2 regions of the Lacticaseibacillus suihuaensis genome follow, and region 1 is predicted to be linked to the other one. Evidence: predicted binding sites of a transcription regulator. Region 1 holds the regulator's gene; the other holds the start of a gene.
What was found. Region 1 encodes NrdR, which represses ribonucleotide reductase genes. Its sites were predicted from a motif close to ACACNATATATNGTGT; they were not measured.
Positions count from the first base shown of each region.

Region 2: pnuC (nicotinamide riboside transporter PnuC) is a predicted target of NrdR. The motif match lies at 10,507-10,522, and genes of this name have one in related genera.

Region 1 covers NZ_BAAGBJ010000010.1:44,968-59,889, forward strand. Annotated here, with positions in the region: gene ACYVRZ_RS09565 (ABC transporter permease) at 1-315, shown strand, start outside; gene ACYVRZ_RS09570 (phosphotransferase family protein) at 456-1,229, shown strand; gene trmB (tRNA (guanosine(46)-N7)-methyltransferase TrmB) at 1,290-1,937, shown strand; gene ACYVRZ_RS09580 (hypothetical protein) at 1,924-2,229, opposite strand; gene ACYVRZ_RS09585 (thioredoxin family protein) at 2,350-2,670, shown strand; gene ytpR (YtpR family tRNA-binding protein) at 2,691-3,329, shown strand; gene ACYVRZ_RS09595 (DNA translocase FtsK) at 3,426-6,038, shown strand; gene murC (UDP-N-acetylmuramate--L-alanine ligase) at 6,065-7,390, shown strand; gene ACYVRZ_RS09605 (Bax inhibitor-1/YccA family protein) at 7,595-8,305, shown strand; gene polA (DNA polymerase I) at 8,498-11,140, shown strand; gene mutM (DNA-formamidopyrimidine glycosylase) at 11,152-12,000, shown strand; gene coaE (dephospho-CoA kinase) at 11,997-12,602, shown strand; gene nrdR (transcriptional regulator NrdR) at 12,696-13,166, shown strand; gene ACYVRZ_RS09630 (replication initiation and membrane attachment family protein) at 13,229-14,596, shown strand; gene dnaI (primosomal protein DnaI) at 14,593-14,922, shown strand, end outside.
Region 2 covers NZ_BAAGBJ010000013.1:31,283-46,204, reverse strand. Annotated here, with positions in the region: gene ACYVRZ_RS10835 (DEAD/DEAH box helicase) at 1-487, opposite strand, end outside; gene ACYVRZ_RS10830 (Gfo/Idh/MocA family protein) at 497-1,477, opposite strand; gene ACYVRZ_RS10825 (DUF4828 domain-containing protein) at 1,598-1,966, shown strand; gene ACYVRZ_RS10820 (YxeA family protein) at 2,136-2,492, opposite strand; gene ACYVRZ_RS10815 (acetyl-CoA carboxylase) at 2,623-2,970, shown strand; gene ACYVRZ_RS10810 (ABC transporter permease) at 3,029-4,699, opposite strand; gene ACYVRZ_RS10805 (ABC transporter ATP-binding protein) at 4,692-5,477, opposite strand; gene ACYVRZ_RS10800 (GH25 family lysozyme) at 6,217-6,942, opposite strand; gene ACYVRZ_RS10795 (hypothetical protein) at 7,108-7,296, shown strand; gene ACYVRZ_RS10790 (SPFH domain-containing protein) at 7,332-8,249, shown strand; gene ACYVRZ_RS10785 (deoxynucleoside kinase) at 8,376-9,083, opposite strand; gene ACYVRZ_RS10780 (nucleoside 2-deoxyribosyltransferase) at 9,109-9,600, opposite strand; gene pnuC (nicotinamide riboside transporter PnuC) at 9,656-10,390, opposite strand; gene ACYVRZ_RS10770 (hypothetical protein) at 10,778-11,677, opposite strand; gene ACYVRZ_RS10765 (GNAT family N-acetyltransferase) at 11,894-12,433, shown strand; gene ACYVRZ_RS10760 (glycosyltransferase family 2 protein) at 12,684-13,913, shown strand; gene ACYVRZ_RS10755 (hypothetical protein) at 13,903-14,178, shown strand; gene ACYVRZ_RS10750 (polysaccharide deacetylase family protein) at 14,180-14,922, shown strand, end outside.

The DNA of each region.
Region 1 (14,922 bases):
AAGCCGCTGTGGCTGGTGGCGCTTTTGGCCGCGTTGTTCGTCTACCTGGTCGGCTTTCAGCTGCTGCCTTTGGCCAAGGCCTCAGACGACATCGTGTTCACCCACCTGTACCCGGTCAGCCAGGCTGCGAAGACCGCGGCCTTTGGGCACCTGACGCTTGGCGTGTTGCTGCTGCTGGCGGTGGGCCAAAGCCTCGGGCTGCTGGCGCTTGGCCGCTGGGCCGCGGCCGGGGTGGCGCTTGGCGTCGGCGCGGCGTTGGCCTTTGCCTTTGCGGTGTGGTACGTGCCGCTGCGCCTGAGCAAGCAACCGCGCTAGCTTTTCGCGCGAAACGCCTTGACGTCGGGCGTTATTCGTGTAAGATTATTGTAGGAAATTAGTCAAACGACTCTTGTCGGGATACGCATTCTGCGCCGCGAGTAGGCCAGTCCTGCGGCACTCGAACCAAGGAGAAGCCTATGGATCTAGATTTGGAGCCCGGGTGGTCGCTGCAGCCAGTTGGCGGCACCACCGGCGGGGCCTTTATGGGCGTTTTTGCCCACGAGAAATTCTTTTTAAAACGCAATGCGTCCCCCTTCTTGGCGGCCTTATCCGTTGAGGGCATCACGCCCAAACTGATTTGGACCAAACGCATTTCAACCGGCGACGTGCTGACGGCGCAGGAGTGGCTCAACGGCCGCACCCTCACCCGCGAGCAGATGAATACCCCGATGGTGGCAGGGTTGTTGGCCAAGGTTCACCGCTCGACGCTTCTGAAGCGCATGCTTCAAAAAGTCGGCGGCCTGACCCAAACGCCCGAGCAGCTTCGCGCCCAGTACGTCGCGGACTTGCCCCAGGCGCTGCGCAAGCATCCCTTGGTGCTGGACGTGTCCAAGCGCCTGCGCCAGCTGCCGCCGCGGCCTCGGACCCTGTGGGTCTGCCACGGCGATCTCAACCACAAAAACTGGCTGTTGTCGGACGCCGAGAAGCTCTACTTGGTCGACTGGGACCAGGCCAGCTTGGGTGACATCGCCTTTGACCTCTCCGTGGTGCTGATTAACTACGTGCCTCGCGCCGAGTGGGGGGCGTGGCTGGCCGCATACGGCACACCGCTGTCGGCCGACCTGATGGCTCGCATCGAGTGGTACGGTCAGCTGCACCTGCTCAATGAGATCAAGCGCAACTACGAAAAGCAGCGCTACACCGAAATGAACCGCGCCTTGCTGCAGCTATCGCAGCTGGTGGCCAAATGAAACTCGCGGGCTGTGTCGTCTCGGCACAGCCCGTCTCTTATGTTCAGACTGGAGGACAACATGCGTTTACGAAACAAGCCCTGGGCGGCGCCTTTGATTGCGGCACATCCCGAGTACATCACCGTCGCCCCGGTTGGCATGCCGGGCAAGTGGCAGGCCAAGTTTGCGGTTAGCCAGCCGCTTTTTCTCGAGGTTGGCTCTGGCAAGGGCAAGTTCATTACGGACATGGCCCAGGCCCATCCCGACCAGAACTTCATCGCCCTTGAGATTCAGGAGGTGGCGATTGCCTACATCCTGCGCAAGCAAGTCGAGCTGAAACTGCCCAACCTGCAGCTGATTCTGGGCGACGGCGCGGATCTGACCGATTACTTCGCGCCGGCCGAGGTCGCCGGCGTCTTCTTGAACTTCTCCGATCCCTGGCCGAAGTCCAAGCACGTCAAAAGACGCCTGACCTACGCCAGCTTCTTGGCGCAGTACCAGGCGATTATGGCCCCAGGGGGCAGTCTTCAGTTCAAAACCGACAACCAGGGGTTCTTCGAGTACTCGCTGGTCAGCATGAACAACTTTGGCATGCAGTTCGACTTAGTGGCGCTTGACGTGCATCAGGATCCGCGCATCGTCGCGAACGTCGAAACCGAGTACGAGCACAAGTTCTCGGCCAAGGGCGGCCGCATCCACGAGCTGGTTGCACACTTCAAGAACGCTTGAGCGACAGCAGCTCACCGGATTGACTGACGGTGAAGGCGAAGGTGTTGTTGGCGGTGGTGATGCCGCCGCGATAGGTCGCCACCAGGTGGTCTTCCACCCAGCCGGCGTCCGGCGTCATGTTAATCCAGCCGCCGGTTCGCGTGGTCGAATCGGCAATCTGCGAACTGACCTTTTTGAACAGGCGGTTGGGCAGAAAGTGGTGCCAGTAATAGGCGTAAGCGCGGGTCGTCGCGAAGCTGGCGGCGGTGGCCACCAGCGCGGCGGCCGCGACGTAATGCAGACGTTTGGCCATGTGAGTCCCTCTTTTCTGTGGTTGCACTAATTATAATCCAGAAGTACACTGGCTGCATTGTCAAACGCGCCGAAATCGTGTATGATTCACTTGTAAAACGTAAGTGAAAGGACGAGGACTATGCAAAAATTTGATTCCAACGAGAAGATTCTGGCCGCGGCCAACGCCGCCGGCAAGAAGATGCTGTTCTTCAGCGCCGACTGGTGCCCAGATTGCACCTTCATCAAGCCGGCGATGCCGGCGATTGAGGCCGAGTACCCGGATTACCAGTTCATCTACGTCGATCGCGACGAGAACATCGAAATCGCCCAAGACAAGGGCGTCATGGGCATCCCCAGCTTCATCGCCATCGAAGACGGCAAGGAAATCGGCCGCTTCGTGAACGGCGACCGCAAGACCCGCCAGGAAGTTGAGACGTTCATCAACGGTCTGCCGGCTTAATTAAGGAGGAAACGACACTAATGTTGATCACCAGTGTGAACCAGTTGGCGTGGGGCGACACCCTCGTGGCCGTGCTTGGCCCGGACACCGCGGTCCAAACCACCCGGACGGCCAAGGACATCGTGGGCATTTACGATGAAACCGGCGCGGCCTTGGGCTTCAATTTTTTCCACGCCAGTCAGTGGGTTGGCCCGCTCGCCCAAGCCGGTCAGATTTTCCTGACCGAGGCCCAGGTTGCGGCGCTGAACCAGGCGCTGCAACAGGCGGGGCTCGATGGCACGCTTGCGGTCGACGGCTCGCACCTGGTGATCGGCAAGATTGTCGGCTTTGAGCCGCACCCGGATTCCGATCACCTGCACATCACGCAGGTGGATCTAGGCGACCGCACCGAACAGATTGTGTGCGGGGCCCCGAATGCGGCGCTTGGGCAAACCGTGGTTGCGGCGCTGCCTGGCACCATGATGCCGGACGGCAAGCTGATCTGGCCCGGTGAGCTGCGCGGGGTGGCCTCTGCAGGAATGCTTTGCGCCGCCCGGGAGCTCGCGATTCCCGGGGCGCCGACCCAGCGCGGCATCTTGATTATGCCCGACGATTTGGCCGCCGGCACCCCGTACGATGCGGCGCTGGCTTCGCAGGTCGTCGCCTCGCAGCAGCACTAGCTTCACCATACCGCCGACTGGTTTCGGCGGTTTTTTGATTGGGGCCGGGCAACCTATGTTAAAATTGGGTCATTAGTGAAAATGGGAGTTGATGAGATGCCGCACTACGATGGTCCGGCGTTCAACCGGGAACCACAAAAAATTGAGCCGGCGTATCCGCTGCCCAAGCGCATGCAACGGGAGCCGAAACCGCACCAGGCCAAGCCGGCGACCGCAAGCGAGCCGGCAGGGACGGCGGGCCGTCACTCGATTGACCCCTTGGCGGCCCTGATTGCGGTGCCCAAAAGCCACCACCGCACCAAGCGGCCGGCAATCGACTACGCCGCCATCGTGACGGCGCTGCGGCCGAGCGAAGCCGACCTGTTTTTGATTGAAACCGGCGCCGCGGATGCGACCATTCCGGCGGCACCCGCGGCCGGTGAAGCTGCCGCAAGGGTTGACGCGCTGGCCAGCGGCGGTGCGGCGTCGAACACTGGCTCAACGGCCCCAAGCGCCTCGGCTGCGGCCGGGCAAGCAGCGGTGACGACACGGCCGACTACCGTTGTGGTCGGGGAGGCAGCGCCGACCGCGCCGGCAGTCGAAACGTCGGCAGCCGAAACGCCGGCAGTCGAAACGCCGGCAGCCGCAACGTCGGCAGCCGAAACGCCGGTGACCGCAACGTCGGCAGCCGCAACGTCGGCAGTCGAAACGTCGGCAGCCGAAACGTCGGCAGCCGAAGCGCCGGCAGCCGAAACGCCGGTGACCGCAACGGTGACCGAGCTGCTTGCGGCGGGCCAGCCGCTGCCGACTGACCCGGAGCTGAAGTCACAGCAGCGGGAGCGCCCGCTTCAGCGGCCGTCCAAACTACCGAATCCCTACGCGGTGCGGAATTCCGTTCGCGACTACCTGAAGGCCAAGAAGGCGGCCAAAAAGGGCCAGGCGGCCGCTGGCCCAGCGCGGGAGCGACCGGCCGGCTCGCCGGCCTTTCAACCGCTGACGTCGCCGGTGGGGACCCCGGTTCAAGCCCAAACGCCGGTCAGTGACCACCCCCAGACGCCGCCAACGATCACGGCCGCCGGACGGCCGGCGGCCACCGGGGAAGAAACGAGCGCCGACGTCGCCACGCTGCCACCGAGTGCGGCCGCGGTGACGTCGCGCGAGCCTGCGCCAGCCAATCCGCAGTCTGATTTGCCGGCTCAACCGCAGCTTGAGCCACATCCCGCGGCCGAATCGTCAACGACTCTGGCCGCGCAGTCGCCACAACCCACGCCGGCTCAACCGCAGGCGGCTTCGGCCGGCGAAGCGGCGGCACAGGCGCCTTACCAGATGCCGCCGCTGAGCTTGCTGGCCGATCCGGTAGTTGAGGACCACGCGGCGCTTGAGGGCTGGGTTACGGCCAAGGCGGCCCAGCTGGACGAGACGCTGACCGCCTTTCACGTTGAGGCGCATACGGTGGCCCACACCGTCGGGCCGACCGTGACGCAGTTTCAGGTCGCGCTTGAGCCCGGGGTCAAGGTCAACAAGATCACCAACCTGACCGATGACCTGAAGCTCGCCCTGGCCGCCAAGGACATTCGCATCGAGGCGCCGATTCCTGGCAAGTCGACGGTTGGCATCGAAATTCCCAACCTGCACCCGCGGCCGGTGATGCTCAAGGAGGTCTTGAACTCGCCGCAGTTCCAAGACGCGGCGTCGCCCTTGACGGTGGCGCTTGGGGTTGACTTGTTCGGTCAGCCTCAGGTCACCACGCTGGACAAAATGCCGCACGGGCTGATTGCCGGGGCCACCGGCTCCGGGAAGTCCGTGTTCATCAACTCGCTTTTGACGTCGCTGTTGTACAAGGCGACGCCGCAGCAGGTGCGGCTGCTTTTGATCGACCCCAAGGCGGTGGAGCTTGCCGTCTACAACGGGTTGCCGCACCTGGTATCGCCGGTGGTGTCCGATCCCAAGGCCGCAAGCGCGGCTTTGAAGTGGGCGGTCGACGAGATGGAGGAACGCTACCAGAAGCTGGCTGCGGCCGGGGCCCGCAACCTCAAGCAGTTCAACGACATGGCGGTGGCTCACGGCGACTTTGGGCTGGTGCTGCCGCACATTGTGATCATCGTCGACGAGCTGGCCGACCTGATGATGGTGGCGGCCTCGGAGTTCCAGGACTACATCGCCCGGATCACGGCCAAGGCCCGGGCAGCCGGGATTCACCTGATTGTTGCGACCCAGCGGCCGTCCGTGGATGTGATCACCGGGACCATCAAGAACAACATTCCGACCCGCATCGCCTTCATGGTGGCCAGCCAGGTCGACTCACGGACCATCATCGACCACAACGGGGCCGAGCGTTTGCTGGGCAAAGGTGATATGCTATACCTTGGCAATGGCGCCAGTCAGCCGATTCGGCTGCAGGGAACGTTCGTCGACCGCGAAATCGAGGCCGTCGTCGACTTCGTCAAGCAGCAGCGAGCGCCGCAGTACCTGTTTTTGCCCGACAAGCTGGTCGCTCACGCCAACGCCGTAGAGGCGCAAGACGCGCTTTTCCCCGAGGTCTTGAAGTACCTGGTCGGGGAGAAAAACGTCTCGACATCGAAGCTGCAGCGCGTCTTTTCCATCGGGTATAACCGCGCCGCCAACCTGATCGACGAACTGGAGATGCGCCACTACATCTCGCCGGCCAACGGCTCCAAGCCGCGCGACGTCTACTTCAACAAGGAAGACCTGCCGGATCCAATCGATTAATCCGCACAGTAAGAGGGGAACACATTTTGACAGAAACTGATTACTTCATCGGCATCAAGGGCTCGGGCATGAGCGCCTTGGCCGAGATTTTGAACGACCTGGGCCACCACGTCCTGGGGTCCGACATCACCCAGTACACCTTCACCCAGCGCGGTCTGGCCGCGGCCGGCATCGAGATGCTGCCGTTCGATGCGGCCAACATCAAGCCGGGTTACACCATCATCTGCGGCAACTCCTTCACGGACGAGCACCCCGAAGTGCAGGCGGCCAAGCGCCTGGGCCTGCCGTTTTACCGCTACCACGAGTACCTCGGCAAGCTGCTGGCCAACTACACCAGCATCGGCGTCGCCGGGGCCCATGGCAAGACCAGCACCACCGGACTACTCGCCCACACCCTGAGCGGCATCGACAAGACCTCTTACCTGATCGGCGATGGCACCGGCAAGGGGACGCCGGACTCGAAGTTCTTCGTCTTTGAGGCCGACGAGTACCGCCGCCACTTTTTGGCCTACTCGCCGGATTACCTGATCATGACCAACATCGACTTCGATCACCCGGATTACTACACCGGCATCGAAGACGTCTACTCGGCCTTCGAGGCGGAAGGCAAGCAGGTCAAAAAGGCGATTTTCGCCTGGGGAGACGATCCTTGGCTGCGCAAGCTGGACGTCGATGTGCCGGTGTACTACTACGGCGAAAAGGACACGGACGACTTCGTGGCCAAAAACATCAGCCGCACCACCACGGGCTCAAGCTTCGACGCCTTCCACGAAGGCAAGCTGATCGGCCACTTCTTCGTGCCGCTGTTCGGCGACCACAGCGTGTTGAACGCGCTGGCCGTGGTCGCGGTCGGCTTCACCGAGCAGCTGGACGCCGATTACATTGCGCGGGAGCTGGCCAGCTTCGCCGGGGTTAAGCGCCGCTTCTCGGAAAAAACCATGGGTAACGCCGTGATCATCGACGACTACGCGCATCACCCAAGCGAGATCAAGGCGACGCTTGATGCCGCGCGGCAGAAGTACCCGGACAAGCAGGTCGTGGCGGTTTTCCAGCCGCACACCTTCTCGCGAACCATCGCCTACCTCGACGAGTTCGCTCAGACCCTGAGTGCCGCCGATGCCGTGTACGTCACGCCGATTTTCAGCTCCGCGCGTGAGCAGTCCGGCAGCGTCTCGGCCGAAGACCTCGCCGCCAAGATCAAGCAAGGCGGCCACGTCATTGAACTCGCCGACATGTCGCCGCTTTTGGACTACGACAACGCGGCCTTCGTCTTCATGGGGGCCGGCGACATCCAAAAATACGAGGTCGCCTTCGAAAACCTCCTGTCCGACGTCTCACCCAAGGCCAACTAGCGCCTGACCAAAAACCACCGCTGCGGTGGTTTTTTGAGTTCGCCGGAGGCGCTGCGAACCGGCGCGGCGTGGCCGAAGACCGCACCGGGTTCGGTTCTTGCAGTCGCCGGGCTTGTTGCGGGCAAAATCGGTCTAAGGTCCGGCTGACAAATTGGGGCAAGCTGGTATAATGGATGTTATAACAACGAAGAGAGGACTGATACGATGGAAGAACGTCGTGTTGTCAATGAAACTGGCGTGGCGGGCTTTTTCAACCGCGTGTACGCAACCGTGGGGATCGGCATCGGGGTCACCGGCCTGATCTCCTACCTGCTGGGCAGCGTGTTTCAGACCCAGTACCTGAACGCGATCAACCAGCATCCGGTGGTCTTTTACGTGCTGATGCTGCTGCCTTTGATCCTGTCGTTTGTGATCAATAACAAGGCGGCCCGCACCAACACCAGCTACGCCACGGTGGTGTACCTGCTGATCACCGCAGCGTTCGGCTTCACCTACGCGTCGATCTGGCTGATCTACCCGACGGCCAACATCACCGCCGCGCTGTTCACCACCGCCATCGTCTTCGTGTCGATGTCGGTGTTCAGCCGCATCACCAACCGTGACTTGAGCCGCCCCGGCGCCATCGCTGGCACCGCCTTGTGGGGCGTGATTCTGATGAGCCTGGCCAACATGTTCTTCATGCACTCAAGCGGCATGAGCCTGCTGATCGCCTACGCGATCTTGGTCATCTTCATCATCCTGACGGCCTGGGACAACCAGGCACTCAAGCGGATGTACCTGACCGCCGATGCCAGCGGCCAGGCGACCTATAGCATGGGGGCCCTGGCGGTTCAAGGCGCCTTGATGCTTTACCTGGACTTTCTCAACCTGTTTCTGGCGATTCTCCAGATTTTCGGCGGTTCCGACCGCAACTGATGCACAGACCCTGACCGCGCCGCCTCGGCGCGGTTTTTTGGTGTCCAAGCCCAGCGTCTGAATCGCTGCCGCCTGGAACGTGGTCGGTGAGGCTTCTTGTTGCGGGGCAATTAGACACCTGGATTTTGGCGGCGGCGAGCGGCCGCGCCTTGCCCGGCATGTTACAATGGCAGTAGACAGATGGAGGGACTTATGGCGAAAGAAAAATTACTGCTGATCGACGGAAGCTCGGTCGCATTCCGCGCGTTTTACGCGCTTTACAACCAACTCGATCGCTTCACCAACAGCGAGGGCCTGCACACCAACGCGGTTTTTGCGTTCAACAACATGCTGGACAACATCGTGAGCAAGGTCAAGCCCGACCGGATTTTGGTCGCCTTCGACAAAAGCGGCGGGACCTTTCGCACCAAAATGTTCGACGACTACAAGGGCAACCGCGACAAGGCGCCAAGCGAGCTTTTGGAGCAGCTGCCCCTGATCCACAAGATGATCGAAGACCATGGCATGGCCCATTACGCGCTTCAAGACTACGAGGCCGACGACATCATCGGCACCTTGGCCAAGCAGGCGGAAGAAGCCGGCATGACCACGGTGATCGTGACCGGCGACCGCGACTTGACGCAGCTGGCCACCGCTGCCGTGACGGTGCAGGTGACCAAAAAAGGCGTCGCCGAGCTTGAGGCCTACACCCCGGCTTACATGCAAGAGAAGCTGGGCATCACGCCGCGGCAGCTGATCGACCTCAAGGGGCTGATGGGCGACACCTCCGATAATTACCCCGGGGTCACCAAGGTGGGGGAGAAAACGGCGCTGAAGCTGCTCGACCAGTTCGGCTCCATCGAAAACCTCTACGCCAACCTGGACGAGCTCAAGCCCAGCAAGATGAAGGAGAACCTGATCAACGACCGGGACAACGCCTTTTTGAGCAAGCGGCTCGCCACCATCCTGCAGGATGCGCCGATTGCCATCGGCCTGGACGACATTCGCTACACCGGGCCGGACATCGAGGCGCTGCGCGGCCTGTTCACGCGGCTTGACATGCGCCAGGCTTTAGCCAAGTTGCCGGCCCCCGCTGGTGAGGCTGACCCCGCGGCCGCGGCGCCGGACTACGTCGTGCTGACCGACGCGAACCTCGATGTGCTGCCGACCACCGAAGGCCCGGTGGCCTTTGAGCTGGAGATGCTGACGGAGAACTACCACGTCGCCGATCCAATCGGCTTTGTCATCGCGGCCGAAGACCGAATCTGGGTCAGCAGCGACGCCACGCTGTTGACCACGCCGGCGCTTTGCGACTGGCTGGGCCGGCATGCCCTCACCGTGTTTGACGCCAAGCGCAACTTGGTCGCGGCGGCGCGGCTTGGGGTCACGCTTGGGCCCATCGACTTCGACGCGCTGTTGGCCTCGTACCTGCTGAACCCGGACCAAAACAGCAACGACTTCGGCCAGATTGCCCAGGACCACGACTACCAGCTGCCCTTCGACGCCGATGTTTACGGCACCGGCGCCAAGCGAGCGGTGCCGGAGGAGGCCGTGCTGTTCGGCCACCTGGCGCAAAAGGCCAAGGCCCTGCTGGCGCTTCGACCGCACCTCAGCCAGGACCTGGCGGATCAGGACGAGACCGCCTTGTTCACCGACTTGGAGCTGCCGCTGGCCAAGGTGCTCGCGCGAATGGAAATCGCCGGCATTCACTTGGATCAGCCGGTGCTGCGCAAGATGGGCGACGAATGGACCACCAGCATGCACGTGCTGGAGGAGAAAATCTACGGCGAGGCCGGGCTGACCTTCAACCTGAACTCGCCCAAGCAGCTCGGTGAGGTGTTGTTCGAAAAGCTCAAGCTGCCGGTGATTAAGAAAACCAAAACCGGCTACTCGACCTCCGTTGAGGTGCTGAAGCAGCTGCAAGACGCCAGCCCGATTGTTCAAGACATCTTGGACTACCGCACGGTGGCCAAGCTGCAGTCGACCTACGTCGCCGGCCTGATCAAGGCGGTGTTGCCGGACGGCAAGATTCACACCCGCTACCTGCAGACGCTGACGCAAACCGGGCGTCTCTCGTCGGTCGACCCGAATATGCAAAACATTCCGGCTCGCGGCATGGGCAAGCAGGTGCGTCAGGCCTTCGTGCCGTCGCACCCCGGCTGGGAGATTTTTTCAAGCGACTATTCCCAAATCGAGCTGCGGGTGCTGGCCCACATTTCCGGTGATGCCAACATGCAAGAGGCCTTCAAGGAAGACCGCGACATCCATGCCAACACCGCGATGAAAATCTTTGGGCTGACCAGCCCGGACCAGGTGACGCCGGACATGCGCCGGCAGGCCAAGGCGACCAACTTCGGGATTGTCTACGGCATCAGCGACTTCGGACTGGCCAAGAACATCGGCATCACCCGCAAGCAGGCCAAGGCCTTCATCGACGGGTACTTCGAGCAGTACCCGCAGGTTCACGACTACATGGCGCGAATGGTGGCGGTGGCGCGGGAGCAGGGTTACGTCGAGACGCTGTTTCACCGGCGGCGTTACCTGGCGCAGATTCACTCGAAGAACTTCAACCTGCGCCAGTTCGCCGAACGCACGGCGATGAACACGCCGATTCAAGGCAGCGCGGCCGACATCATCAAGGTCGCGATGATTCGGATGCAAAAGATGCTCGATGAGAACCACCTGCAGTCGCGCATGCTGCTGCAGGTTCACGATGAGCTGATCTTCGAGGGCCCGGCGGAAGAAATGCCCCGCCTGGCGGAGCTGGTGCCCAAGGTGATGGACTCGGCGGTTGCCTTGGCCGTGCCGCTGAAGGTGGAAAGCCACTACGGCGCCACCTGGTTTGACGCGAAGTAAAGGAGGACGCCTTGCCAGAATTACCAGAAGTTGAGAATGTTAGGCGGGGGCTGAGCGAGCTGATCGTCGGCCGCAAGGTTGAGGCGATCGGCACCGACTGGGCCAAGATTCTGGTCGGTGGCCTGGAAGCCTTCCAAACCGCCTTGATTGGCGCGACCATCACCGGTATCGACCGCCGCGGCAAGTACCTGCTGCTGCGCTTTGACAACGGCGTGACCCTGGTGTCGCACTTGCGCATGGAGGGCAAGTACCAGCTGGTCGCCGACCCCGCGGTGGTACACGACCGCTTCGTGCATGTCTGGTTCACCTTTGAAGATGGCCACGAGCTGCGCTACCACGACATGCGCAAGTTCGGCCGGATGCAGCTGGTTGAGACCGGCCGGGAGGAACAGGTGGTCGCCGGTCTGGCCAAAATGGGGCCGGAGCCGACCGCTGAAAGCTTTGACGCCGCGGCGTTTTACGCGACGGTCCACAAGCGTAAGGCCCCGATCAAGTCGGTGATCTTGGACCAAAGCGTGGTGGCCGGGGTCGGCAACATTTACGCCGACGAGACGCTGTGGCAAGGCCGGCTGAACCCGGCGCAGCCGGCCAACACGCTAACGCGAGCGGAAACCACGCGGCTGCACGACGCGATCATCGAGATTCTCGGCGCCGCCACCAGGCTTGGCGGCACCTCGGTTCACACGTTCCTGGATGCGACCGGCCAGCGCGGCGGCTTTCAGGCGCGGCTTCACGTCTATGACCGGGAGAACACCCCGTGCGATCGCTGCCAGACCACGATCGTCAAGACCAAAGTGGGCCAGCGCGGGACGCATTACTGTCCCCACTGCCAGCCCTTAAGGAAGCGAAAAGCACAATGACTTACTTGCTCGGTTTGACCGGCGGCATCGCCACCGGCAAAAGCACGGTGGCGGCCGTCTTCAGGCGGTTGGGCTGCCCGGTGGTCGATGCCGACGTGATCGCCCGAGAGATTGTCCTGCCGGGTCGCCCGGCGCTTGCGGCCATCGCCGCCGCATTCGGGGCCGACATGATTCGCCCGGATGGCACCTTGGACCGCCGGCGGCTCGGGGACCTGGTGTTCAACGACGCAGGCAAGCTCGCCCAGCTCAACGCCATCGACCACCCGTACCTGCGAGCGGCGATCAACGACGCGCTGGCCGAGGCCAAGGCGTCGGGCTGCCCGGTGGCGGTGGGGGAGATTCCCCTGCTTTACGAGACGCATTACGAAGACGCCTTCGACGGGGTGGCGGTGGTCACGCTGCCGCCGCACGTGCAGCTGGAGCGGCTGATGGCCCGGGATGGGCTGACCAAGGCGGCGGCGCTTGCGCGAATTAACGCGCAGATGCCGCTGGCGGAGAAAATCGCCCGGGCCGATTATTTGATCGACAACTCGCAAGGTGAGCTGATTCGCGGCCAGCAGGTTCGCCAGCTCTTGGCACAGCTCAGCCGGCCCGAGGCCTGAGTTGCCGGTGTTTCTGAACTGTTGTCCTGAAACAGGTGCCACACTACATGTGGCGTGTTATAATGTGGTATCAACTACAAAGAGGGTGACCTTTTGCAATGCCCACATTGTCATCACAACAGCTCGCGGGTCGTTGACTCGCGGCCCACTGACGGCGGCCGTGCGATTCGGCGGCGCCGCGAGTGCGAGAACTGCGGGTTTCGCTTCACCAGCTTCGAGCGGGTGGAGCAGACGCCGCTGTTGGTCATCAAGAAGAACGGCACCCGCGAGGAGTTCAACCGCGAGAAGATTCTCAAGGGCCTGATTCGCGCCGCCGAGAAGCGGCCGGTCACCATGGAACAGATGCAGTCGATTGTCGAAGGCGTGGAGAACAAGCTGCGGGCAATCGGGGAAAACGAGGTCTCAAGCCAGGCCATCGGCGAGTACGTGATGAAGCAGCTCGCCGACGTCGACGACGTGGCCTACATCCGCTTTGCCAGCGTGTACCGGCAGTTCAAGGACATGTCGGTGTTCATGCAGGAGCTGCAGGACATGATGAAGAAGGAAAAGCAGTCCAAAAAATAGGCGTTGGCGATTGCGCCGGCGCCTTTTTTACCCGGCGTGTCACGCCGAAAGGAGGAATCCGGATGAAAAGGCCGGCGAACTTCATGGCCCAAGATGATTACATCATCTCCACGGCCACGTACTTCAGCAACCTAGATCAAGACGTGGCCATCAGCCTGTACCAGCCGCTGATCGGCCCGACCGCCTTGGCGCTGTACCTCAGCTTGTGGCAGGTGGCGCCGGCTACGGTGGCGCTGCGCGAGCGGCAAAAGCAAACGGCCTTGCTGGACATGCTCGGCGTCAGCCTCGATGAGCTTTACGAGGCGCGGGTGCGGCTGGAGGCGGTCGCCTTGCTTCAGACCTACACCCAAGTCGATGACCTCGGCCGCTTTTACGCCTACGAGCTGCACCGGCCGGTCGAGCCCGATTCCTTCTTCCACGACCCGACGCTTGGGCTGTTGCTGTACGACCGCGTCGGCGAGCACCGCTACCACCAGCTGACCGAGCGCTACACGCTGCGCAACGTTCATAACGCCAATTGGACCAACATCTCAGCGCAGCTGCTCGATGTTTTCTCGCTGACGCGCGTCGCGCCAACCGCAGCGGCGGCGGCCGACAACGCCCAGGTTCGCCAAAAACCGACGCCTGCGGTCACCTTGGGGGATGGTCAGGGGTTTGACTGGGCTTTGGTGGCGCAGCTCTTGCGCCGCACCAATGTCGATGTCAGCGAACTCGAGCGCAACCGGGTGCGGCTGTACCAGATTGCCAAGTTTTACGGCCTGGCCCCGGTGGATCTGGCCCGGCTGATTGAGCCGGCGGTGGATTTTGTCACCGGTTCGATCGACCTGCGGCAGGTGCGGCTTTATGCCGAGCAGACTTATCAGGAGCAGGCACCGCACCTGGTGCCCAAGTCCGCGGCGGCGGCCACGCCCGAACCCGTCGCGGCGGCCACGGACAAGCTGAGTGCGGATGAGGCCGCCTTGGTCGAGCGGGCCAGCAAGCTGTCGGTTCGCGAGTTTCTCGAGGCGACCAAAAAGGCCAAGAATCCTAACATGTACGCGGCCCCCAACGAGATCGCCGCGCTGCGCAAGCTGGTGCAGCGCCACGTGCTGCCGGACGCGACGATCAACGTGCTGGTCGATTACATCCTGCAGACCAACGACTCGCTCAACCAGGCCTACTTGGACGCCATCGTCAACCGCTGGCTGAAGGCCGGTGTCACGGACCCGGCCAGTGCCTTGGCCGAGATCAAGGCCTTCGCCGAACGCAAGACCCGCCAGCCGGCGCGGCGTAACAACAGCCGCCCGGCGCGGCAGGAGCAGATGCCGGCCTGGAGCAAGGCCGACTACAAGCCCAAGGAGCAGGCGGTGTCAAGCTCCCAGCAGGCGGAAATCGCGGCCAGGTTGGCGGCGCTTCGCCAACTTGAAGAACACGGAGGAAGCGGCCAATGAAAACCATGAAAGACGAGCTGGCGCAGGTGATGGACAAGCGCCGGTTGAACCAGGCTTACACGACCATGATGCAGGCGGCGGTGGCGGATGAGGCGGTGCAGGCCTTCCTGCAGGCTAACGCCGACGCCTTGGCCCCGGATGCGGTCAACCGCGGCGCGGCCAAAATCTACGAGTACGTCAACGCCCGAGACGGCAAGGTGATCACCCCGATGCAGCAGGCCGGCTACACCCCCAAGCTGGTGGTGTCCAATCGCTTGATCGACATCACCTACGAGCCGACTCCGGCCAAACGCGCCCAGGACGCCCAGGCGTCGCAAAAGGCCTTG
Region 2 (14,922 bases), on a different contig from region 1:
TCGCGAGGTCTCGTACCTGCCCCAGCCCGGGGTCGCGCAGCAGCTCGTCGGCCTCGTCGACCACCAGCGTCGACAGCGTGTGCAGCCGCACCTTGCCGGCCGCCACCAGCTCAAGCAGCCGCCCGGCCGTCGCCACGATCACCTCGGGCTTTTTTTTCAGCTGCTCCAGCTGACGCTTGACGTTGGCGGAGCCGGTGACCGCCACAATCGACAGGTCGACCGCCGCGGCGTAGGGCCGCAGCACGTCGCGCGTCTGCACGGCCAGCTCCTGGGACGGGGCCAGAATCACAATCTGAACGCCGGCTTGCGGCATCGCTTTTTCAAGCAGCGGCAGGCCGAACGCCAGGGTCTTGCCCGAGCCGGTCGGCGCCAGGCCGACAATGGATTCGTCCTCACGCAGGGGTTGGGCCACCGCCTGCTGAATCGGCGTTTCTTCTTTGAAGCCGGCCTGCTGCCACAGGGTCTGAAACGGGGTTGCAATCGTCATAATTTGCCTCTATTCTGGGTCGTTCGTGAAGTGAATGTCGCCGCTTTGGCGCAGCTGCGCCATCACGCGGTGAACCTTGGTCGCAAGCGCCATCGCCGAGCGGGCCCGATTCGTGTCGCCTTGTTCGATGATCTCAGCGAAGGCGCGGGCCTCGTCTTGCATCGGGTTTTGGGCCTTGGCCACCGTCAGGTCCTGGCTGGTGCTGCCGGTTTGCAGCGCGACGCGGTTCAGCTCGCCCGGCGAGTCGAAGACCAGCGTCTGCTTGCCGGAATAAATCTCGCTAGGCGCGGTGCTGTTGTAGGTTTTGCCGGTGACCAGCGTCACGTCAAAGTCCGGGTAGGCCAGCCGCGCGATGCCGGCGCCGTCGATGCCGTTGGCCAGCTTGCGCGGCAGGTACTGGGCCGCCTTGGGCTCACCGAACCACGCGACGGCGGCGTAGACCAAGTAGACGCCCAGGTCCATCAGCGCCCCACCGGCAAAGGCCGGGGCAAAAATGTTGGGGTTCTCCCCGGCCAGGTAAGCGTCGTAGCGCGAGCTGTACTTGGCGTAGCTCAGGCTGGCGCCGCTGATCGGGTGGCTGGCCACGAAGTCTTGAATCACCGCGAAGTTGGGGTCGTAGACGTGCCGTGCCGCCTCGAACACGAAGACGCCGGGATGCGCCGCCTGGGCCGCTTGAATCGCCGCCAACTCGCCGACGCTTGTGACCATCGGCTTTTCGACGATCACGTGCTTGCCGGCCGCCACCGCCTGAAGCGTCTGCGTCGGGTGCAGGCTGTTGGGGCTGGCGATGTACACGACGTCCAGGTCGCTGGCCAAAAACGCGGCGAGGTCGGTGAAGGCCGTGGCCGGCGCCGTCTTGTCGATGAACGCCGTGGCGGTGGCGAGGTGTCGCGAGTACACGGCCGCCAGCGTGTAGGCCCCGGTGGCCTGCGCCGCGGCGACGAACTGGGCCGAAATCCAATTGGTGCCGATAACTCCTAGCTTCATAATTGCCTCCTGCGTGGTTTTACTTCATTGTAACAGGCCTGCAATGAAATTGCAGTGCAACTGATGACCGGTTCTGGCATGCGCGTGTTATGATGGACCTATAACTTGGAGGAGGCGTTCGGGATGGCATTTCACCAACCACATCTATTGATCGGCTTGCTGCGCCTGGTGGGCAAGGGTGGCCCCAAAACGCAGCCGGCAAACCCGGTTTTGCAACTCGCCCACCAGTACACGGGCAAGTTCGCCTTTCTTGACGAGCAGACCAACAAGACCCACCAGCTGGCCGTCGACCCCGACCTGACGATCAAAATCGACGGTCGCGCCCTACCCGGCCAGGTCACCGGTATCACCACCGAGAAGCTGACCTTCCTCGATCACTACGGCTACTCGTTGGTCATCACCTCGGGGCCGACCGGACCGGCCACCGTGTACGACGAGGCCGAAGACGCGACCTACCAGGTGATCGACCCCAATGCCGACCCCCAGTCCTAATTGAACTCGCGCAGCCCCGCGACGACCACCATGTGATCGCCGCGGGGCTGCTGTTGTCTGTGCTGTTGTCTGTGCTGTTGTCTGTGCTGTTGTTTGCGCTGTTGTTTGCGCTGTTGTCTGCGCTGTTGTCTGCGCTGTTGGCTGCCGCGTCACCGACCGCCGGCCCTCCTCACGGCAGCTTGGCCAAGGCGGCCTGGGGAACCTGGTCGGCCGCCACCGCCGTCCAGCGGGTCACCCCTTTTTTGTCATTCACCGTCAGGCGCAGGTAGGCCCCCTGGCGCAGCGGCCGGGACTTGTTGCCGTTGAAGGTGATGGTTTTGGCCGCCCCATCCTTGGTGTAGGCGAGCTGCCGGTAGCGGTAGTCGGTCCAAGTCGCCCCGTCGTCGGCGCGTTGCACGATTTTTTGGCCGGTGGTCACCACCTTCGTGTAGTACGTGGTGCCGCCGTAGCTGGTCACCTCGATGAACTTGTAGCCGCCAAAGGCCAGGGCCACCAGGACCACCAGGCCAATCAGGAGTTTTCTCATCTGCCTCACCTCTTCTTCATTGTGCCATCACGAAGGCCGCGGCGCCAGAGCTTGGCGGCAGATTGAACGAACGCTTTTGTCACCTTGCGTAAGGGAACGTTTGTTCGTATAATGGGAATGAGGTGAGGACATGAGTACCCAACAAGACATCAAGCTGATTAACGAACGCATCGACGCGCTGTTCACCCGGGCCCCGAAGACCCGCTACTGGCTGACGGCGGTGCATAACCCCTACGACCACGAGTTCAGCTTCTTTTTTTGGCAGCAGCGCCGCGGCGAGCGGCAAAAATCGCTGCCGCTGCACAGCCTAGAAACCGAGGACATCGATGTGTTCGCGGCGGTGATCGCAGGCATCAAGGCCCACACCAAGCTGACCATCGACTACTATGGCTTCACCAAGGAGCGTTGGCCGGCCACCGGCGACTTGATCGAGCGGCGCCCCCGCGACATCGAGACCAACGCCGGGCTGCCTTTTTGACCACACCAAAAACGCGGCGAGGCCCAATGGGTCCCGCCGCGTTGTGGCCTGGCGCAGGTCAGCCGCGCAGCAACAAGTCGTAGTGAATGCCTTGCGGATAGGCCCGCCACAGCAGCCAGCCGACCAAGGCGAACACCACGGCCAACCCCAGGTCGAACCAGACGGTGAAAAGCAGCCCCCCGGCCACGACAATCGCCATCATGATGATCATCCCGACTAGCACCGCGCCGACGCCAACGATGCCGTTGGTCGCCCCTTTTTGCGCGGTGAACTCGCCTGAAAACGGCAGGGTGCGGCCGACAATCATGCGGCCGAACAAGAGCGCAAACATCCAGGTCATCGCCACCGTCAATACCCCGGCCGTCAGCGCGTGAACGCCGGTGAACGGCACGAAGACCACCAGCCACAACAGCTCAAAGGGCAAGATCAGCTTGGCAAACAGCGCGGTGATCACGCCGCGCAGCAGTAGCCCGTGCGTGGCGAACGGCACGGTGCGAAAGATGCCCATCGCCTCGGGTTGGTGTGAAAACGACAGGTTGACGATCGCCGTTGGCAGCGCGATCACCAGCCCGATGCCCAGGTACGGCAGAAAGTGCAGGATGGCCAGGTGGCCGGACCCGCGCAACAACCCCGCCCCCAGGATCACCGGAATCATGAAGCCGTAAGCCAGCTGCGGGTAGACGCGCAGCTTGAAGTCGCGCTCGTATTGCATCATGCGCCACCCCAGGGTGAAGTACGTGGCCTCGGCACCGCGGGTGGTCAACAGCCGCCTGGTGGTGGTGAACCACCAGGAGTGCTTGCGGTTTTGATTCGAGCTTTGTTCAAGTTTTTCAAGCGACTGCTCGAACTGCGCCGCGTGGCTGAAGTAGGCCGCGACCAAGGCGGCGGTGACCCCCACCGCCAGGCCGGTCAGCACGAAGCTGACGGGCTTGAACACGCCGTCAAACAGCAGCGCTGGCCCGGCGAACCACACCGGGGCGGCCGGCACGTACCACCACAAGAGGCGCGTCGGCATCGCCAGGTCGATTTTGGCCATGGTGTCGACGCCGACCAGGTTGGGCAGCTGGCTGGCCGCGTACATCAAGACGATTAGCCCGATCTGCACGACGTTCAAAATGTTGCGCAGCCGCTCGCCGTCAAAAAAGCGCAGCACCAGCAGGTACAAAAACAGCGACAAGACAAAGGCGAACACGGCCAGCATCACCGCGCCAAGCGCGGATCCGACCAACACCAGCGGCCCGTGCTGCAGCGTCAGCACCACCAGGCTTGGCACCGCCAGCGCCACCAGCGTCACCGCCAAGAAGAACACGACCACCGCCAGCCGCGCGGCGTTGAGCGTCCGGTCGGCCACCCCCCGCACCGCAAAGATGCGCCGGTCCCGCGGATCTAAGATCAGGCTGGAGTAGCCCGACAGCATTTGAAGGAAAAACATCACAAACAGCGTGGTGTAAAACGCGGTCAGCTGGGTCATCAGGGGCAACGGCAAAAACAGCGTGACGCCGATCACCAACCCGATCAGCAGGTTCAACAAGAAAGTGTTGCGCAGCCCGTGATCCGGCGCGTCCGCCTTCTTCTTGCGGTAGGACACGCCGATGCCGCTTTTGCTGCGGGCGGCCAGCTTGAACTTGGCCGAGACAATCAGCGAAAACTGTTCAAAGTCGACGCCGCTTGCCTTAAGCGGCTTGCGCAGGGCGGTCAAAAAGCCCAATCCGCGTGGCAGCTCACTCATGGCCGACCCCTCCCGTCACGATGTCGACGAAGGCCTTGGCCTTTTCGCCGTGCTCGGCAAAGCCGGTCAGCTCGTTGAACAGCTCCTGCAGGTTGGTGTCGGCGCCGTTGGTGATCGAACTGAAGGTCCCATCCGCCTGCACCTGCCCGTCGTTGAGCAGGATGATGCGATCGGAGAGCTTTTGCACCACGTCCATGATGTGACTGGAGTAAAAAATCGTCTTGCCGCGGTTGCGCAGCTCGACCAAGATCTCCTCGATCACCAGCACCGTGTTGGCGTCCAGCCCGTTGAGCGGCTCGTCCCAAAACAAGACGTCCGGGTCGTGCAGCAGACTGGCGATGATCAACACCAGCTGGCGCATCCCCTTGGAATACGCGGTGATGCGCCGATCAAGCGCCGGGGCCAAGCCGACGATGCCGGCCAAGGCCACCGCCTTGTCCTCTGCGGCCTGCTCGCTCAGCCCGTACAGCTGGCCGATCAAGGTCAGGTACTCCCGCGCGGTCAAGGCGTCGAACACGTCGGCGCTTTCCGGCACGTAGCCGATGTGCTGCTTGTAGCTGGGGTCGTCCGGCCGCACCGGCTGACCCATCAGCTCGATGGTGCCGGCGTCTTGGGTCAACAGGCCCAGGATAATTTTGACCGTCGTGCTTTTGCCCGCGCCGTTGGGACCGATGTAGCCGACAATGGTGCCGGGTTCGATCGAAAACGAAACGTCCTTGAGTACCTGCTTGGCGCCGAATGATTTTTGAACATTGGTCAATGCAATCGCAACTGCCATGGTGTGCCTCCCTTTGCGGTCATCCCGCGGATACGCCAACTATACCCTAATTGGGGTCAAGCGCAAGCGCGAGGCTTGTGTTCGATTCCACAAGGCAGTATACCCGCGGCTTAGTACTTTGTAAAGCAAAGTATGCGACCACCATCAGCTCCAACGCGCAAAAAAAACGCACCAAATCCGGCGCGGGGAAGCCCCGAACCGGACCTGGTGCGTTGGGTGGTGCCGCCAGCCAGTCGCTGGTGGCCGGACCGCGACGTCCCTCGCAAGCTTGGCGACGGGCCCACGGTGGGCGGGATGCCAGGCCAGTGGCGCGTGACGGTCGGCCAACCACAACTGACCGAATACTGCCGGTGGTACAAGGACGCGGCCTGTTGCCGGCACACACCACCCGGAACCGCCGGGCGACTTGCGGTGTGAGCGTGCTGGCCGGTGCGCGTGCCGGCCGTCTCTTGCGTCCGCAGCTAACTCCGAGGAGTAGGACGCAAGGCGTGCGGCGACCGGGTGGAGAATCCGCTACCCTTAATGATTCCCGTCGGCGACTCGGCGGGTTCCGCTAATTCCATCAATGGAAGGGCTGGTGAAGCCTGGTCTGGGTGAGGCGACGTGGCGCTTGCCACCGGATCGTCTGCCGAAGTCCGCGGATTGCATCGACAACGCGTTTGCCGAACCGCAGACCGAGATGTCCATCTGAGACTAGCGTAACAGCTGCCAATCTGGGCGTCAATTTTGAAGCTCACAATCAGCGCTGAGCGGCAAATTCCTGCTTCGTGCCCAAAAACGACACCGCGGAAAGCGCCTGGTCGCCGACGCTCAAGCTGCCTTGCTGCCAGTATTGGGCCTGCTTGGGGCGGCTGCCACCGATGGCCAACCGGGGCCCCGGCACCGCCGCCACGGCCCTCAGCACCCGGGGGCTTGCCATCACCAGGCAGGTTTTGCCGGTGGCGGCCTTGATCAGCGCGATGAAGCGCGTCAGGTCGGCGACCAGCTTCGCCTTGGCCGGCGGCTGGGCGGCGTAATCCCCGTAGTAGGTCAGGTAGACGCCGATCGGCAAGCTCCCCCAGTCGCGCTTGGTTTGCTTGAGAAACTGCTGGGCCTGGGCCTCAGGCGACGAGTCGAAGCTGAAGTAGTGGTAGACGCCGATGCGCAACTGGGCGCCGACGCTTCTGTCGTAATTGACGGTAAAGGCGTCGTCGAAGTAGCTGGCGCCTTGCGTGGCCTTGAGGTAGGCGAAGCCGACCCCGGCGTCTTGCAGCGCCGCAAAGTCCTGGTAGCCATCGTCGGCGTCAAGCATCACCCCTTGCACCGAGCCGCCTTGCGCCTGGTGGGTTGGCCAATGCCGCACCCCCCACCAGGCGCCAAGGCCCACAAGCAGCAAGGCGACTAGGATCAGACTGCCGCGGATGCGGCGGTGTTTTTTATCGTATGTGTCTGCGTAGATCGGTCGCTTGCCTGCGATTGCGCTCACCTCCGTCATTATTATACCGAATATCTCGGCGGCCGAAAGGCGGAATCAAAATCAGCCTCGGGACCGATTATCCTGCGCGGCCAGGGGTTATCATTGTCTCATCCTCGAGTAAGCCTTATCATGGAGTTAGCGCGTGGTAGAATTCAAGTGCCGGGAGGTGGGGACATGCTAGATGAGCGTTTGATCGGTGACACGTTCACCCTGCCCGAGACGGGCGACGTCGTGTGTCTGTACGGCATTCACTACCACTACCTAGTCCTCGATGGGTCGCGCCCCGGTGACTTGGTGGTCATCGTGGGGGTGACCCCGCTGGCGTTGCGGGTTCGCAACGCCGAGCGGGACTTGCAGTACTGAGGTGCGGGGCGACCCGCAAATAAGGAGGAGTTACTATGGGACAGATTATTTTGTGGACGGTTGTTGGCATCGTTGTGGTCATCGCCGTCGTCATGTTACTGAGCAGTGTGGCCATCATTCACACCGGTGAAGTCGGCATCGTTGAACGCTTGGGGAAGTATGTTCAAACGCTGCAGCCGGGCTTTCACGTCGTGCCACCGATCATCTACCGCATCACCGAAATCGTCAACATGAAGCAGATTCCGCTGAAGGTCGACGAGCAGGAAGTGATCACCAAGGATAACGTCGTGGTGCGGATTTCCGAGACCTTGAAGTACCACATCACCGACGTCAACGCGTACGTTTACCAAAACAAGGACTCCGTTTTGTCCATGGTCCAAGACACCCGCGCCAACCTGCGCGGCATCATCGGCAACATGGACCTGAACGACGTCTTGAACGGCACCGAAACCATCAACCAGACCCTGTTCCAGCAGATCGCCGCCACCACCGCCGGCTACGGGCTGAACGTGGACCGCGTCAACATCGATTCCATCCAGGTCGACAAGACCATCCAAGAGTCGATGAACAAGCTGCTGCGGGCGTCGCGTGAGAAGGAAGCCAACATCATGGAGGCCGAGGGGCTCAAGCAAAGCGCGATTGCCAAGGCCGAAGGTGAAAAGCAGGCCGACATCCTGCAGGCCGAAGCCAACAAGCAGACCCAGATTCTCGAGGCCCAGGGCCGCGCGGAATCCCAACGCCTGATCGCCGAGGCGGTCAAGGACCAGATCAATTCGATCAACGCCGGGCTGGCCAAGGACGGCGACATGTACCTGAAGTACAAGAACGTCGAGGCCTTGGAAGCTCTGGCCAAGGGCACGGCCAACACCGTGGTGATGCCAAGCACCGCCGTCGACTCGCTGGGCCAGATTCCAGCGGTCGGTCAGGTTCTGACCGCCGCTACCAAGAAGTAACACCCCTGACAGGACCGCGCGTGGCGCGGCCCTGTTTTTGGTCGCCCCCACGGCTTGGCCAACGCAAAATGGGACCACCGGCTTAACTCAAGTCGGTAGTCCCATTTTGAATGCTCACGCGCAAGCTTAGATGGCGCGAGCGGCGCGAATTTCTGCAAAGCGGCTCGGGGCGAGCTTGCCCAGCTCGACCAGCTTGCCCTCGATCTGATCCAGCACCGCGTTGCGGTCTTTGGGGTTGTTGACGAAGTCGTAGTGGTCACGGTCGACCGTGATCAAAGTCGAGCGGGTGTAACCCTTGGCCCAGTCGCGGTAGGCGGCGTTGACGCGGTTGTAGTAGGCCACAAGCTCCGGCTTCTCGCGAATGTCTTCCATCTCGCGGCCGCGGCCTTGAATCTCTTCGATTTCGTGCTCCGGGTCGATTTGGAGGTAAATGGCCAGGTCCGGCAGGCCGTTCCACGGGCTGCCGTTGACGTTGGCCTGCATCTCCTGGGACAGCGTGACGTAGATGTTGAAGTCGGCATCGTCGATTTCGCCGTTCTTGTGCAGCTGCGAGGCCATCACGAAGTCGGATTCAAGCGAGGAGTCCATCACGGCGTTCTCCTGCATCACGGCCTTTTTGAGCTGCTGGTAGCGGAAGGTCAAAAAGGCAATCTGCAAAATCGTGCCGGTGGTCTTGCGGCTGTCGGCACCGGCGTCGTAGAACTTCTGGAGCATGTTGGCGATCATGCCATTGCCCTCGACGTCTTCGTAGTAGGCCGGGGCGGCGAGATCCGCCGACAACAGCCGGGTCAAAGACGTCTTGCCGGCGCCGATACTGCCGAGAATATAGATCATGTGTTACTCCTCCTATAATGTTGAATCAAAATACCGGAAACGGATGGGCCGGCTCGCTGGGCAGGTGGTTGAAGTCAAAGGTCGCAAGCGTCGCAATGTCTTGGACGAAGGTCGTCACCCCGGCCGCCAGCATCAAGTTGAGCTTTTTGTCCGCCAAGTTAGCGGCCAGCGGGACCAGGATCACGGGCTTGTGCAAGGCCCTGAGGTAGCCGATTTCAAAGGCGCAACCCGGGTCTTCCTCATCCAGGTCGTAGAGAAACACCCCGGCGTCGGCGGTCGTCATGGCCGACAGGTCGTTGTTGTAGGTCGCATCAACCCACAGCCGCGACATCTGCGTGGCCGCGGCTTCTTGGTCCTGGTACTCCCAATCGAAGGGAAAATGCACCAAGGCCACCGTGTCGTTGCGATCAAGCGCCGCCTTGGCGTCAAGCACCCGCGCCTTTTGCGTAGCGTTGAACAACGGGCTGCCCAGGTAGAGCTTTGCCAGCGGCAGCCGCGCCTTGCTTTTGTCTGTCATCTGATTCCTCCGTAAGCCGGCGACTTCTACTATACCAGAATTACGCCGGGCATTCTCACTTGATTTCGTTCAGGCCCATTTTGCGGCGACCGGCGTTGAACCACGGGCTGATCGTGAAGGCCAAGATGTCGTTGATCACGTAGATGCTGGAGTTGATCGCCATGCCCAGGCTGGCGTCGCCTTGCGCGTAGGTGATGCCCCACAAAATCAGCTGGGCGATGCCGGAAAACAGCCACCAGAAGTACTGGTTGGAGTAGCGCAGGAAGCAGACAATCCCGCCGGTCAGGGAAATCGCGAAGGCCATGCCGTCGTAAACCGGCCGCGGGTCGTTGGTGAAGTTGCCGATCAGGTAGGCCGAAAGCGCCCAGACCACCAGGGTGAAGCCCAACGAAATCGCCCACTCCTTGGCGCCGAACTTGCGCAGGTGGTTCTTGGTGTCGTCGTTCCAGCTGCGAACGCTGATCAAAACCGGCAGGTCCAGGGTCACCACGTAGGCGATCTGCTCAAAAATCGACAGGTAGTTCTTGGCGGTGAAGCCAACAAAAATAAAGCAGGCGGCCGAAATCAGCCCCAACCAGCCGTTGACGGCCTTGGTGGCGTTGATGGCCAAGACGCACAGCACCCCGATGGTCGTGCCGACGAAGGTGACCAAAGACACCGCCGTGATCGGCGCGTTCACCAGCGTCATAATCTGACAGCCCAGGGCGAACCAGAAGAGGTAGTAGTTCTGCTGCGGCCAGCCCTTGAGTTGATTCAGCAACCAAGTTCCGTAATTCTCGTGCGTCATAATAAATAAGTCCCCTTTTTCATCTCGTCTGCAAAAGCAGCATGGGGACCATTATCGACCCGTCTTGGGCATTTGTAAAGGCCGTCACCGCAAAATGTGGTATTTGTTCAATCGTGAGCACCCCACATGTGGTGTCGTGCGACCGCTTCCACCGCCGTCACCCCACCAAAAAGGCGGCCTGGCTGGGCCGCCTGCTTGCGGCCTGGCTGGGCCGCCTGCTTGCGGGCCGGTTGGGCGACGGCGCCGGGGCGGCTCGCACCGCCTGCTCACGCCCTGCCAGACACCCCGCCGGTTCGGCTTGCGCTTAATCGGCCGACGCCGCTCCGCCACAAGGTTGGGCGCCGGCAGTGCTGGGCCGCCCGAGCCGCAGCGTGAGTCTTCCGGCCCGGCCTAATCCTTTGGCACCAGCACCTGCCGGCGACCGCAGCGGCCAAGCGCCACGGGGTGCATGACCCAGGCCCCATCGACCAAAGGCACCGCGTCACGCGGGTTTTGCGGGCACGGGCTCTTGCCGTACTGGCGGTCGGCGCAAACCCCCAGCACGTAGAGGCGCCTGAGGTCGGCCAGCGGCGCAAGCGTCGCCAGCAGGTGGCGGTAGGCCAGCCCCAGCGCCTGCCCCCCGGTTTCAATCGAGCAGCGCAAGGCGCCGGTGGCTAACAGCACGTCGGCATCCGGCCGCATGAGCAGGATCTGGCGAATCACCGCGGCGTTGCGCAGCCCGGGGACCGCGCGATTCCCCGTGGTCTGCGCGACCATTTTCGGGTTGTGGGCATCGCAGGCCCGCAGCTTGGCCGCGGTCAGCGGCGAGCGGTCGCCGGCCGCGCTGACCTGCTGCCAGTGGTTGGCCCCATAGGTGGCCGCGCCTTCCAAAAGCGCCTTGGGCCGCAGGTAACGGGCGTTGCCACAGACCACAGGCACCACGTTGACCAGCACGACCCGGCTGTAGCAGGCCGGCGCATCCAGGCAAACCCGCACCGCCGTGTCGTCCAGCACGGTATCGGCGGTGCCACTGGGGTGCTTCATCACCACCAGAAGCGTCCGGTGACCGGCCAAAGGCAGCGGCCGCCCCGCGACCACGCAGCTCTTGCGGTCGATTTCGGTGCCGTAGCGCAGGAAGTTCGCCACCCGAACCCCCCCGGCCAGCGACTCGACGCGGGTCAGCTGCACGTCGCCTGCAATCACCACCGGATGATCCAGCACCCGCAGCCGCACCTTGACCTGGCAGGCCCGGCGCGGCGGCGTTTGGGCCCAGTGCCACCCGTGATGCTCATCCCCGGTGCGTTCAAACAAGGACTGTTCCTCCATCCGCGTCGCTCCCTTCGTCGTCGGCTCACTTTTTTCACATTGTACCATCGTTCACAAAGTTCCGCCACGGGGTGGCCGGCCGCCGCGGGAATGAGAATTTCGCCATGTAAGCCCCTCCAGTCGTGCAGGGTACAGGCATTGGTGGTAGACTCTTCACTTGTCAGTTTTTTGCGGCCGCGGCCGCACTTTGGAGGGAAAAACATGGGGATCACCATCCGGCCCTGCACCCTGGCCGACATCGATCAGCTGCAGGGGCTACAAGTCGAAATGACCGGCGATGCGACGCCGGTTGGCCAAGCGCTTAGGGCGGCCTTGGCCATGCCGAACACGGAATTCGCGTTCGTGTTTGCCGGCGGCCGGCTGGCCGGCTTCACACGGCTGAACCTCGGCGACGCCCAATCCGAGCAGCTGGGCCCCGATCACCTCGAGGTCGCAAGCCTCTACATCCGCCCCGCCTTTCGCCGCTGCGGCCTAGGCCTCGCCCTGTTGGCCCATGCCGCAGCGGCCGCAACCGCCCAAGGCGCGACGCGGCTGTGGTGCGACCTAAGCAACCCCGGCGCGGCCACGCTGGCCTTTTTGACCGCCGGCGGGTTTTGGCCGGACGCGCCGCAGCGGCGCTTTGAATGCGCCGTCGGTCACCCGCGGCTGGCCCCTCACCCAGGGGCCGGCGCGAACTCAACGAGCGAAGCGGTGCGTCGCGCGTTTGCACTGCGGGCCACCGCCGGGCTCGTCTTGAACTAAAAACCACCCAATCCCGATTGCCGCCACGCGGTGATCGGGATTTTTGTCCGCCATCATCAATGAGAGGCCGTGCCATCATCGAATGCGATTGCTGGCCGCTTCCGGCCGCTATCATGAGAATATTAATAATCGATTATAGAGATAATCGTTGACGGGGATAAATAATAGTCGATTAATTTTATTTTCGAGCGGGGGCCATGCTAAGCTTTAGTGGTAGGCGATGCAACTAACTCAAAGGGAGGCTACGCTGATGCTAACCAGTTTTATTCTGCTGTACCCGCTCACCATGACCTTAGTCTGGCTGATTGGGACCCTGTTTTACCGCTTAACGTCTCCGCGCCCGTCCCAGGCAACGCACACGGACCTGGTGAGCGTGATCGTGCCCTGCTACAACGAAGAGGCCACGCTTCACGAAACCGTCCAGGCGCTTTGCCAGCAGGGGCACCGCAACCTCGAGCTGATCTTGGTGGACGATTGCTCCACCGACAACACGCTGCTGGTGATGCGGGCCCTGAAGCAGAAATTCCGCCGGGTGCCGATGACCATCGTGGCGCAGTCGCAAAACGGCGGCAAGGCAGCGGCCTTGAATGCCGGCGCCAAGGCGGCCACCGGTGAGTACATCCTGTGCGTCGACTCGGATTCTTTGATCGACCCCCAGGCGATCGATCACCTGCTGAGCTCGCTGAAGGCCGACGCACGTGTTGGCGCGGTGACCGGCAAGCCGGTGGTCTTGAACCGCGGCGTGATCGTCGAGAAGATGCAGACCATGGAGTACGTAGCGATCATCGACTTGATCAAACGCGCCCAGATGTTTTTCACCGCCAACATCTTGACTTTGTCCGGGGTGCTGGTGCTCTACCGCAAGGCCGCGCTTCAAAGCGTGTCCGGCTGGAACGAAAACGTGCAAACCGAAGACATCGACATCACCTGGCGCATGAAGCTGAAGCAGTGGCGCGTGGCCTACCAGCCCCAGGCGACAACCTGGATTCTGGTGCCGTCCACCATCAAGGCCCTGCTCAAGCAGCGCCAGCGCTGGGCTTACGGCGGCCTGCAGGTGCTGGTGGCCAACTGGCGCCTGCTGTTTCGCCCGTGGCAGCCGAACACCTGGCTGCTGTACGAAATGCTGACCTCGATTCTCTGGTCGTTCGGCACCCTGTTTTCCATGACCTTCTTCGTGGTTTCGACCTTCATGAACCAGGCCGTGCAGCTGGACGGCAACGTGATCTTGATGATCTTCTTCATCGGCCTGCTGCAGTTCTTCGCTGGCATGCTGATGTCGGTCAAAAAGTCGAAGCTGCGCCTGCGGATGTTCCTTTACACCCCGATGTACCTGTTCTTCTACTGGTTTTTGAACCTCTACTCGCTGGTGACCGCGGTGCTGAAAATGGTGTACACCCCGATCGAACACGGTCGCTGGGAATCCGCCGACCGCAGCCGGTCGCTGGGCCAAATGAAAGGAAAGACAACCGATGCGCGTTAAAGTGATCTACGCCACCAACCGCTGGGCCACAAGCGTCAACGTGCTGTGGCTCACCCTGATGTGGACCGCCATCGCCGGCCTGCTGGCGCTCAACGTGCTGTTCGACATCGGCTACTTCAACGACTTTGTCGCCCCGCTTTACAACCTCTTCAACATCGAGTGGCAGCTTGGCGCCACAATCGTCAAGAGCCTGGGCTGGATCATCACCATCATCTCCGGTCTGGCGCTGATGCGGGTGCTTTGGACCCACGGAAAGGAGAATTAACATGACCAAGCGGATCAAACGCTGGGCCGTGATGATTGTTTTCACGATTGCCCTGATTGCGGTCGGCTTCACCATCGGGACCCAAGAGCTGCGGGTTCACTCCGAGGTGGAATCGGGCTTTGAGATTCCAAGCGAGGAAACCCTGAAGGAGGACGGCATCGCCATTTTGTCCTACCACCGCATTTTGAGCGACCAAGTCAGCCTCCGCGTGGCGCGAGGCATGAGCAACAACAACCAACTGAGCGAGTACAACATCACCAAGCACGACTTCATCAAGCAGATTCAGGCGATCGAGGAATCCGGCGCCGAGATCATCTCGCTAGACCAGGCCCAGGACATGATGGCGTCTCAGATTCAGCCGATCGGCAAGTACGTCGTGTTGACCTTCGACGACATCGCCGAAAGTGCCTTCAAAAACGCCTACCCGTACCTGCGCGACAACAACATCCCCTTCACCGCGTTCATCATCACCAGCAAGGTCGGCCAGTACGACGCCGACCAAAAGCTCGCCACCTGGGCGCAGCTCAAGGAGATGCGCGACTCGGGGCTGGCGACCATCGCCTTGCACACCGACGACATGCACTACCTGCGAAACAACAAGCCGGTCGGCGCGTTGCCGGCCTACGAGCTCGACTTCCAGGAAGACTACGACCGCTCCCAGGAGACCTACCGGCGCCACTTCGGCGAGGACGCGCGTTACTTCGCCTCCCCTTACGGCACGATCACCAAGAACAACGTGCGATT